DNA from 2 places in the Actinoplanes sp. NPDC049598 genome. Region 2 is predicted to be linked to the other one. Evidence: riboswitches for the same ligand, from Rfam matches in the RefSeq annotation. Region 2 holds a riboswitch; the other holds the start of a gene.
The links. Region 2 has a riboswitch for thiamine pyrophosphate ahead of AB0J66_RS26780 (ECF transporter S component). Riboswitches for the same ligand answer to the same signal wherever they lie in the genome.
Positions count from the first base shown of each region.

Region 1: linked by a shared signal. The riboswitch ahead of AB0J66_RS21785 (thiamine phosphate synthase) and the one ahead of AB0J66_RS26780 (ECF transporter S component) in region 2 are both predicted to bind thiamine pyrophosphate.

Region 1 is NZ_JBFAOX010000009.1:129,259-133,240, reverse strand. It holds gene AB0J66_RS21795 (hypothetical protein) at 1-151, shown strand, start outside; gene AB0J66_RS21790 (ribonuclease domain-containing protein) at 226-660, shown strand; TPP riboswitch at 732-843, shown strand; gene AB0J66_RS21785 (thiamine phosphate synthase) at 837-1,415, shown strand; gene thiO (glycine oxidase ThiO) at 1,412-2,407, shown strand; gene thiS (sulfur carrier protein ThiS) at 2,407-2,607, shown strand; gene AB0J66_RS21770 (thiazole synthase) at 2,610-3,350, shown strand; gene AB0J66_RS21765 (thiamine phosphate synthase) at 3,344-3,904, shown strand; gene thiD (bifunctional hydroxymethylpyrimidine kinase/phosphomethylpyrimidine kinase) at 3,901-3,982, shown strand, end outside.
Region 2 is NZ_JBFAOX010000012.1:114,402-118,383, forward strand. It holds gene AB0J66_RS26775 (ABC transporter ATP-binding protein) at 1-1,195, opposite strand, end outside; gene AB0J66_RS26780 (ECF transporter S component) at 1,214-1,786, opposite strand; TPP riboswitch at 1,844-1,946, opposite strand; gene AB0J66_RS26785 (alpha/beta hydrolase) at 2,086-2,904, shown strand; gene AB0J66_RS26790 (DUF6328 family protein) at 2,957-3,481, shown strand; gene AB0J66_RS26795 (hypothetical protein) at 3,447-3,982, opposite strand, start outside.

The sequences.
Region 1 (3,982 bases), on a different contig from region 2:
CGCCCAGCGCCCCGATCACGAGTTGCGCCCGTCGGACACCGGTGTCCTGCCGACACCGTCGTTCGACGGCTTCACCCCGCCCCAGCCCCGCGCCGCCCAGCAGGGCCGGGAGGGCGAGCTGACCGACTGGGTCGGCGGCCTGGGCCGGTAATCGATAGGCAAACATCAATGGAATGATCCATCGGGGAGGTACCGCGCGGCCTCCCCGCGCTCCACGATGTGGTCATGACCCCTGACCGGCAACCCCGCCTCCGCCGGCTCCTGGCCGGCCTCGCGATGGTCTTCGCCCTCTCCGGCACCGCCCTGGTGGCGCCGGCCGTGGTGGCGCCCACGACCACGGACGCGGCCCAGGCCGCCGTCTACTCGAGCTGCACGATCTCGCGCTGCTCAGCCGCCCGCACAGCCCGCACCGGCTGGTCGTCGCTCGGCTGGCCGACCAGCAGCGGCTGGTACTCCTGGCCGTACGGCCAGTACAACTACACCGGCGGCACCTTCCAGAACCGCGAGCAGCAACTCCCCCTCAACGCCACCTACAACGAGTACGACGTCTACTCCCGCACCCGCGGCGCCACCCGCGACGCGTACCGGATCGTGGTCAACCGCTCCACAAAGGAAGCCTGGTTCACCCCCGACCACTACGTGACCTTCTACAAGCTCTGATCATGCGGCGAGGAGCCGGCTGTGATTTCCGGCTCCTAGCTTTTTTCGCCGCGGACCGGTTATGGTCCGAACAACAACCCCACGGGAGTCCGGTGCACCGGGCTGAGAGGGGGGCCGACGCAGCCCCCGACCGTAGAACCTGATCCGGGTCATGCCGGCGCAGGGAGGAGCGTTCGTTGTTTCCTCGTTTGCATGTAGTCACCGACTCGCTCGACGTCGTGCGAGGGGCGGTCGGCCACGGGCCGGTCGCCATCCAGGTGCGGGAGAAGAAGTCCGATCGCGCGGCCTACGAGCTGACCGTGGCCGCCCTCGACGTGTGCCGGCGCGCTGGTGACGCGATCTGCCTGGTGGACGACCGGGTAGGGGTGGCCCTGGCGGCCGGCGCCGACGGTGTCCACGTGGGTGCGGAAGATCTGCCGGTCGCTGCGGTGCGGCGGGTGCTCGGTCCCTCGGCCATCGTCGGCGCCACGTGCCGTACGCCCGAAGCCGCCGAACAGGCGGTCCGCGACGGGGCGTCCTATCTCGGGTCCGGGCCGGCCTTCGCCACCACCAGCAAGGCAGGACTCCCCGATCCGATCGGGCCGGAGGGGATTGCCAGGGTCGCCGCCGCGGTGCCGGGCACGCCGGTCATCGCGATCGGCGGGATCACCCCGCAGCGGGTGCCGCTTCTCCGGGCGTACGGCGTGGCCGCGATCTCGGCCGTGGCGGGCGACCCGGCCGGTGTCACGATCGCGTTCCTGAAGGCGCTGGCATGAGCGACGTCGTGGTGGTGGGCGGCGGGATCATCGGCCTGTCGATCGCCTGGCAGCTCGTCGAGCGGGGCCGGGACGTGACCGTGCTCGACGGCGGCGACGAGGGCGCCTGGCACGTGGCGGCGGGCATGCTGGCCCCCGGCGGCGAGTCGGCGTTCGAGGACCCGGCGCTGGTGCGGCTGATGGAGCGGTCGGCCGACCTGTGGCCCGGCTTCGCGGCCGGGCTCGGCGTCGACGTCGGCTACGACGACACGGGAACGCTGAGCCTGGCGATGACCGCGGACGACGTGGCCTCCGCGGCCCGGCATTGGACGAAACAGCAGCTTCCGCTGCTGCGCCCGTCGGAGTTGCGGTCGCTGGAGCCGGCTCTCAGCCCGCGGGTACGGGCCGGCGTGCACTCACCCCGTGAGCGGCAGGTCGACCCGCGCCGGGTCGTGGCCGCGCTCCGGGCGAAGCTGAGCGGCCGGATCGTCGCCAAGCGGGTCGACTCACTGTCCGACGTGGACTCCGGGACGATCGTCGTGGCGGCCGGCACCGGCACGGCCCGGCTCACCGGACTCCCCGTACGGCCGGTCAAGGGTCAGGTCCTTCGCCTGAAAGGCGAGCCGGGTCTGCTGCGGCACGTGCTCGACGCGACCGTCGACGGCCGGCCGGTGTACGTGGTGCCCCGCCAGGACGGCGAGATCGTCGTCGGCGCCACCCAGGAGGAACGCACCGACAGCCTGATCACCGCGGGCGGGGTGTACGACCTGTTGCGGGCCGCGATCGAGCTGGTGCCGGGTCTGGCCGAGCTGGAGCTGGCCGAGACGACGGTCGGGCACCGCCCCGGCACCCCGGACAACGCTCCCCTGATCGGCTACTTCGCGCCCGGCCGCATCGTCGCCGCCGGGCACCACCGCAACGGCATCCTGCTCGCCCCGGTGACCGCGGCCCTGACCGCCGACCTGCTGGAGGGCATCGCGACGCCGACCGACTTCGACCCGAGGAGGTTCTGATGCGGCTGACCGTCAACGGGCGCAGCTTCGACGGTGACCAGCAGTTGTCCGTGCAGACTCTGGTCGAGTCGCTCACCGAGGCTCGGCGCGGAGTCGCGGTCGCGGTCAACGGCGAGGTCGTGCCCCGCTCGACCTGGCCCACCGTGACCCTCGCCGAGGGCGACACGGTCGAGGTCCTGACCGCGGCCCAGGGAGGCTGACGATGTTCGACAAGTCGCGGCTCATCCTCGGCACCGGCGGCGCCAACAGTCTCACCGCCCTGGAACAGGCGATCGTCGCCTCCGGAACCGACCTGGTCACGGTGGCCCTGCGCCGGGTCGACGCGGCCGGCCCGGGTCTGCTGCCGATGCTCGACCGGCTCGGCGTGCGGATCCTGCCCAACACGGCCGGCTGCTACACGGCCGGCGACGCGGTCAAGACGGCCCACCTGGCCCGCGAGGCCTTCGAGACCGATCTGATCAAGCTCGAGGTGATCGGCGACGAACGGACCCTGCTGCCCGACGGCGTCGAGTTGCTGCGGGCGGCCGAGACGCTGGTCGGCGACGGCTTCACGGTCCTGCCCTACACCAGCGACGATCCGATCCTGGCCCGCCGCCTGGCCGACGTGGGCTGCGCCGCGGTCATGCCGGCCGGCTCGCCGATCGGCTCCGGCCTGGGCATCTCCAACCCGCACCACATCCGCCTGATCCGGCAGAGCGTCGACATCCCGGTGGTGCTCGACGCCGGCATCGGCACCGCCTCGGACGCGGCCCTCGCGATGGAGCTGGGCTGCGACGCCGTGCTCATCGCCAGCGCCATCACCCGGGCCGACGACCCGCAGGCGATGGCCACCGCGATGCGGCACGCGGTCCTGGCCGGCCGGATGGCGTTCACCGCTGGGCGCATCCCACGCCGCTTCCACGCGCTGGCGTCCACATCGGACGAGGGACGGGCCGAATGGTGACCCCCGGCGGCCTCGTCGTGCTCACCGATCGCCGGTCCGCCACCGGGCCGCTGGTGCCGGTGGTCCAGGCGGCGATCCGCGGCGGCGCCGAGTGGGTCATTCTCCGGGAGAGAGACCTGCCGTACGACGAGAGAGCCGCGCTCGCTGCTGAGTTGCGAGCCCTGCTCCCGCCGGGCCGTCTGATCGTGGCCGGCCCGGACCCCCTGGGCGGCGACGCGGTGCACCTGGCCGAGGCCGACCCGCTGCCCCGCGCCGGCTTGATCGGCCGCTCAGCCCACGGCGTCCCGTCACTGTCCACCGAGGACTACGTGACCCTTTCGCCAGTGTTCCTGACCGAAACCAAGCCCGGCTACGGACCCGCGCTGACCCCGGAGGGCGCGGCCGACCTCGCCGGCGACGTCCCGTGGCTGGCATTGGGCGGTATCGACTCCCCGGCCCGGGCGGCGGCGTGCGTGGCCGCCGGCGCGCGGGGAGTGGCCGTGCTCGGCGCCATCATGCGGGCCGACGATCCCGAGCCTGTGGCCGCAGCGTTGGCAGCGGCGGTCGCGCGATGACGCCGCCGGTTGTGTTGACGATCGCCGGGTCGGATTCCGGTGGGGGTGCGGGTATTCAGGCCGACCTCAAGACCTTTG
Region 2 (3,982 bases):
CGGTGGCCACGCTGAGGCGGCGGGCTTCGCCGCCGGAGAGGGTGTACGGGTTGGCCTGCGCCAGCCTCGTCAGGCGGAGGCGCTCCAGCAGGTCGTCGATGACCTGCTGGTCGAAGCGGCCCAGCCGGCGCGGGCCGAGGGCCAGCTCGTCGACGACGCGGGTGGTGACGAACTGGTGTTCCGGGTTCTGGAAGACCGAGCCGATCCGGCCGGTCAGGGTGGCCGCACGCCAGCGGTGCGGGGGTTTCGGGTCGTCGAAGCCGCGGATCTGGCCGCCGCTGGGCGCGAGCAGACCGCCGAGCAGGAGCGCCAACGTGGACTTGCCGGCGCCGTTGGGGCCGGTCACCGCCAGGACCTCGCCCGCACCCACCCCGAGCGACACCGGGTTCAGCCGGCTTGCCACTGTGGCCCCTTCCGCCCGTACCAGCGCGGTCGAAGCAGTTGACCTTGACTTGAGCGGGGGGATGGTGAATCCGGGAACCCAGACGCCCTCGTCGGCCAGGCGGTCGCCGTAGGCGGCGAACACGACCTCGGGCGCGCCGTCGGCCCGGATGCCGCCGCCCGGCTCCAGCACGACGACCCGGTCGACCAGCGGCAGGGCCTCGGCCACCCGGTGCTCGACGATGATCATGGAGGCGTCGATGCGGGCCGACGAGATGCCCTCGCGGACCAGTGCGGCGCCGTCCGGGTCGAGGTTGGCCGTCGGCTCGTCGAGCAGCAGCAGGCGCGGGCGCAGGGCGAGCACCCCGGCCAGGGCGAGCCGCTGGGCCTCGCCACCGGAGAGGGCCGCGGTCGAGCGGATGATCGGATAGGGAAAACCGACCCGGTCGAGCGCGTCGCTGACCCGCGGCCAGATCTCGGCCGCCGGCACCCCGCGGTTCTCCAGGCCGAAGGCCACGTCGTCGCCGCTGCGGGCCATGACCAGCTGGGTCTGCGGGTCCTGGAAGACGATGCCGACCTGGTCGCGGGCCTTGTGCGGCTCCAGTCCGTCGATCTCGATGGTGCCCTCGGCCTCGCCCGAGTCCTCCGGCAACAGCCCGGCCAGCGCGGCCAGCAGGGTGCTCTTGCCGGCCCCGGAGGGACCCAGCAGGAGCACCCGCTCGCCGTGCGCTATCCGCAGGTCGACGTCGCGGACGGCCCAGGCGCGGCGGCCCGCGTGCCGCCAGCCGAAACCGCGGAGAACGACCTCACTCATGTCGGGAACTAGACCAGATCAGACGAGCGCACGCGAACGCCCCGCCGCGAACCGGTCGAGCACGCCGGTCTGGGCCAGCGCGCGGGTCAGCGCGACACTGCCGAAACCGGCGATCACCAGCGAGGAGATCGCGGTGAGGACGATGTACCAGATCCGCATGGTGGCCCACGACGTGCCGCCGTACCAGACGAACGCGTCGTAGACCGAGGCCACCACCCCGGCCGTCAGGGCGGCCAGCAGCGCCACCGGCAGGCGGTAGGACTTGTAGGCGAAGGCGGCGAACACGAGCTCGGCCCCGAGGGCCTCGAGCGGGCCCTGGATGATCAGCGTCCAGCCCCAGCTCGTGCCGATCGCGGCCGAGACCAGCGCGGCCAGGCTGAGGGTGTAGAAGGCGGCGCCCGGCTTGCGGACGATCAGAGCGCCGAGCACGGCCGGGACCAGCCAGACGCCGTACAGCACGGCCCGGCCGGGCAGCGGGATGGCGTCGGCGGGGCCGTTCCAGAGCAGGCCCCAGGCCCAGAAGATCACGCCGAACGCGACGGCGATGATCGAGGCGATCACGATGTCGATGGTGCGCCAACGGTTGTTCATGTGAAACCTCCCAGTGGGTACCGGGAGGAGACGCACGCCGTCATGACGACGGCGCGGCTGGAGGAAAGACCGAACTTCCTGCGCTGGCATTACCCAGATCAGGTGCGAGGGTCTGCGGTTGCCCGCACTCTCAGCGCTGTGCGCTCCCCTGTCGGACGAAGTTCATTCGCGACCTACCTCGAGTTGCAGGTGCGCAAGCCGACGACGGCGTCTCCACCGTCGCGAATGAACTTCGCTGTATTAGTTTCGATGACGCTAACACTGGTTTTTCATTACGCCTATCGAGGGAGTGATCACATATGGAGGTCAAGGCCAGGGGTTTGACTTTCGACGTCTTCGAAGGCGGCCCGGAGGACGGCGACCCGGTCCTGCTGCTGCACGGTTTTCCGCAGGACCACCGCGAGTTCGACCTGCTCACGCCGAAGCTGCACGAGGCGGGCCTGCGGACGTACGCCATGGATCAGCGCGGCACCTCCCCCGGCGCCCGGCCGGCCGACGTCGGCGCGTACCGCCTCAGCGAGGCCGCAGCCGACGCGGTCGGCGTCCTGGACGCCCTGGGCCTGGAGTCCGCGCACGTCATCGGGCACGACTGGGGCGCGCAGATCGGCTGGCTGCTCGCCGCCTTTTATCCCGAGCGGGTCCGCACGCTGACCGCGGTCTCCGTGCCGCATCCCCAGGCGCTGCGGCTGGCCCTGCGCACACGGCCGTCGCAGCGGGCCCGGATGGCGTACTTCAAGGTCTTCCAGTCGCCGGTGGCCGAGCGGTTCCTGCTGAGCCGGGACGCCGCGGTGCTGCGCTGGATGCTGCGGCCGATCGGCGAGCGGGCCCAGCTCTACGTGGACGCCGCGCGGGAGCCGGGCCGGCTGACCGCCGGTCTGAACTGGTACCGGGCGCTGACCGGGGACCAGCTCAAGGACGTACGGCTGATCCGCGTGCCCACCACGTACGTCTGGAGCGACCAGGACGGCGTGGTCTCGCTGACCGCCGCCCTGCGCACCCGGGACTGGGTCGACGCCGACTACCAAATGGTCGCTATGCGCGGTATCAGCCACTGGGTGCCCGAGCAGGCGGCGTCCGCCCTGAGTGCGGCGGCCATCGCACGCATCCGGGGAGTTTGATTCACGTTCACCTCGGGGTATCCGTCGCGGCATGCCCCCCGAGAAGCCCCGGATGAAGCACGAGACCGAGAAGCAGCGCTGGGACCGCAACTTCGCCGATCTCCTCCAGGAGCTCCGCGTCGCGCAGACCGGCATCCAGATCCTGTTCGCCTTCCTGCTGACCCTGCCGTTCAGCAACGGCTTCCCCAAGGTCACGCAATTTCAGAAGGACACGTACGTCGTGGCCCTGCTGGCCGCCGCGGGCGCGACCGCGATGATCATCGCGCCGGTCGCCTTCCACCGGGCGCTGTTCCGGCAGGGGCGCAAGCCCGAGCTGGTCCGCTACGCCCACGCGATGGCGACCGGCGGGCTCGCGTTCCTGCTGGTCTCCATGGTCGCCAGCGTCCTGCTGGTCACCGACTTCATCCTGGACCGGCCGATCGCGTTCATCTTCTCCGCGCTCACCGGCCTCTTCTTCCTGACCTTCTGGGCCGGGATCCCGTGGCTGCGCCGCAACTGGATCGACGAGGACGACGAGGGCGCCGAGGAGGACTACGCCGAATCTAGCGGCGAGAAGCTTTCAGGCCGAGACGCCTGAGCTCCAGCTCGGCCAGCGCGTCGACCGCCTCGGCGTCGCCGTTGCGCCAGCTCTGGGCGATGTCCGGGCCCATCTTGGCCAGTTTGCTCAGCGGCTGGCCGGCCAGGGCCCGCAGCGCCAGCAGGTCGCGGCCGGCGGGCTCGTTGCGGACGGCGGTGGCCGTGGCGGCCCGGCGGATCCAGCGCACCCGCATCGGCAGCCAGACGAACAGCACCAGCGCGAGCGGCACGGCGACCGCGGCCAGGGCCATGATGATCGCCATCCGGCCGACGACCTCCTGCTGGTCGTGGCCGGCCTCGGCCAGGTTGCGGGCGGCGTCGGCGGCCCCGTTGAACGGCTTGACCAGGTCGTCGCCGACCAGCGGGACCCGGCCGACCTTGCCCCCGGCGTCGGAGAGGTTGTCGGCGATGCCGCCGCCGGCGCTCTCCAGCTTGGCCCCGGGGACGCCGAGCTTCTCGACCATGTCGTGCACCCACAGGCCGGCCCGAACCCAGAGGTAGA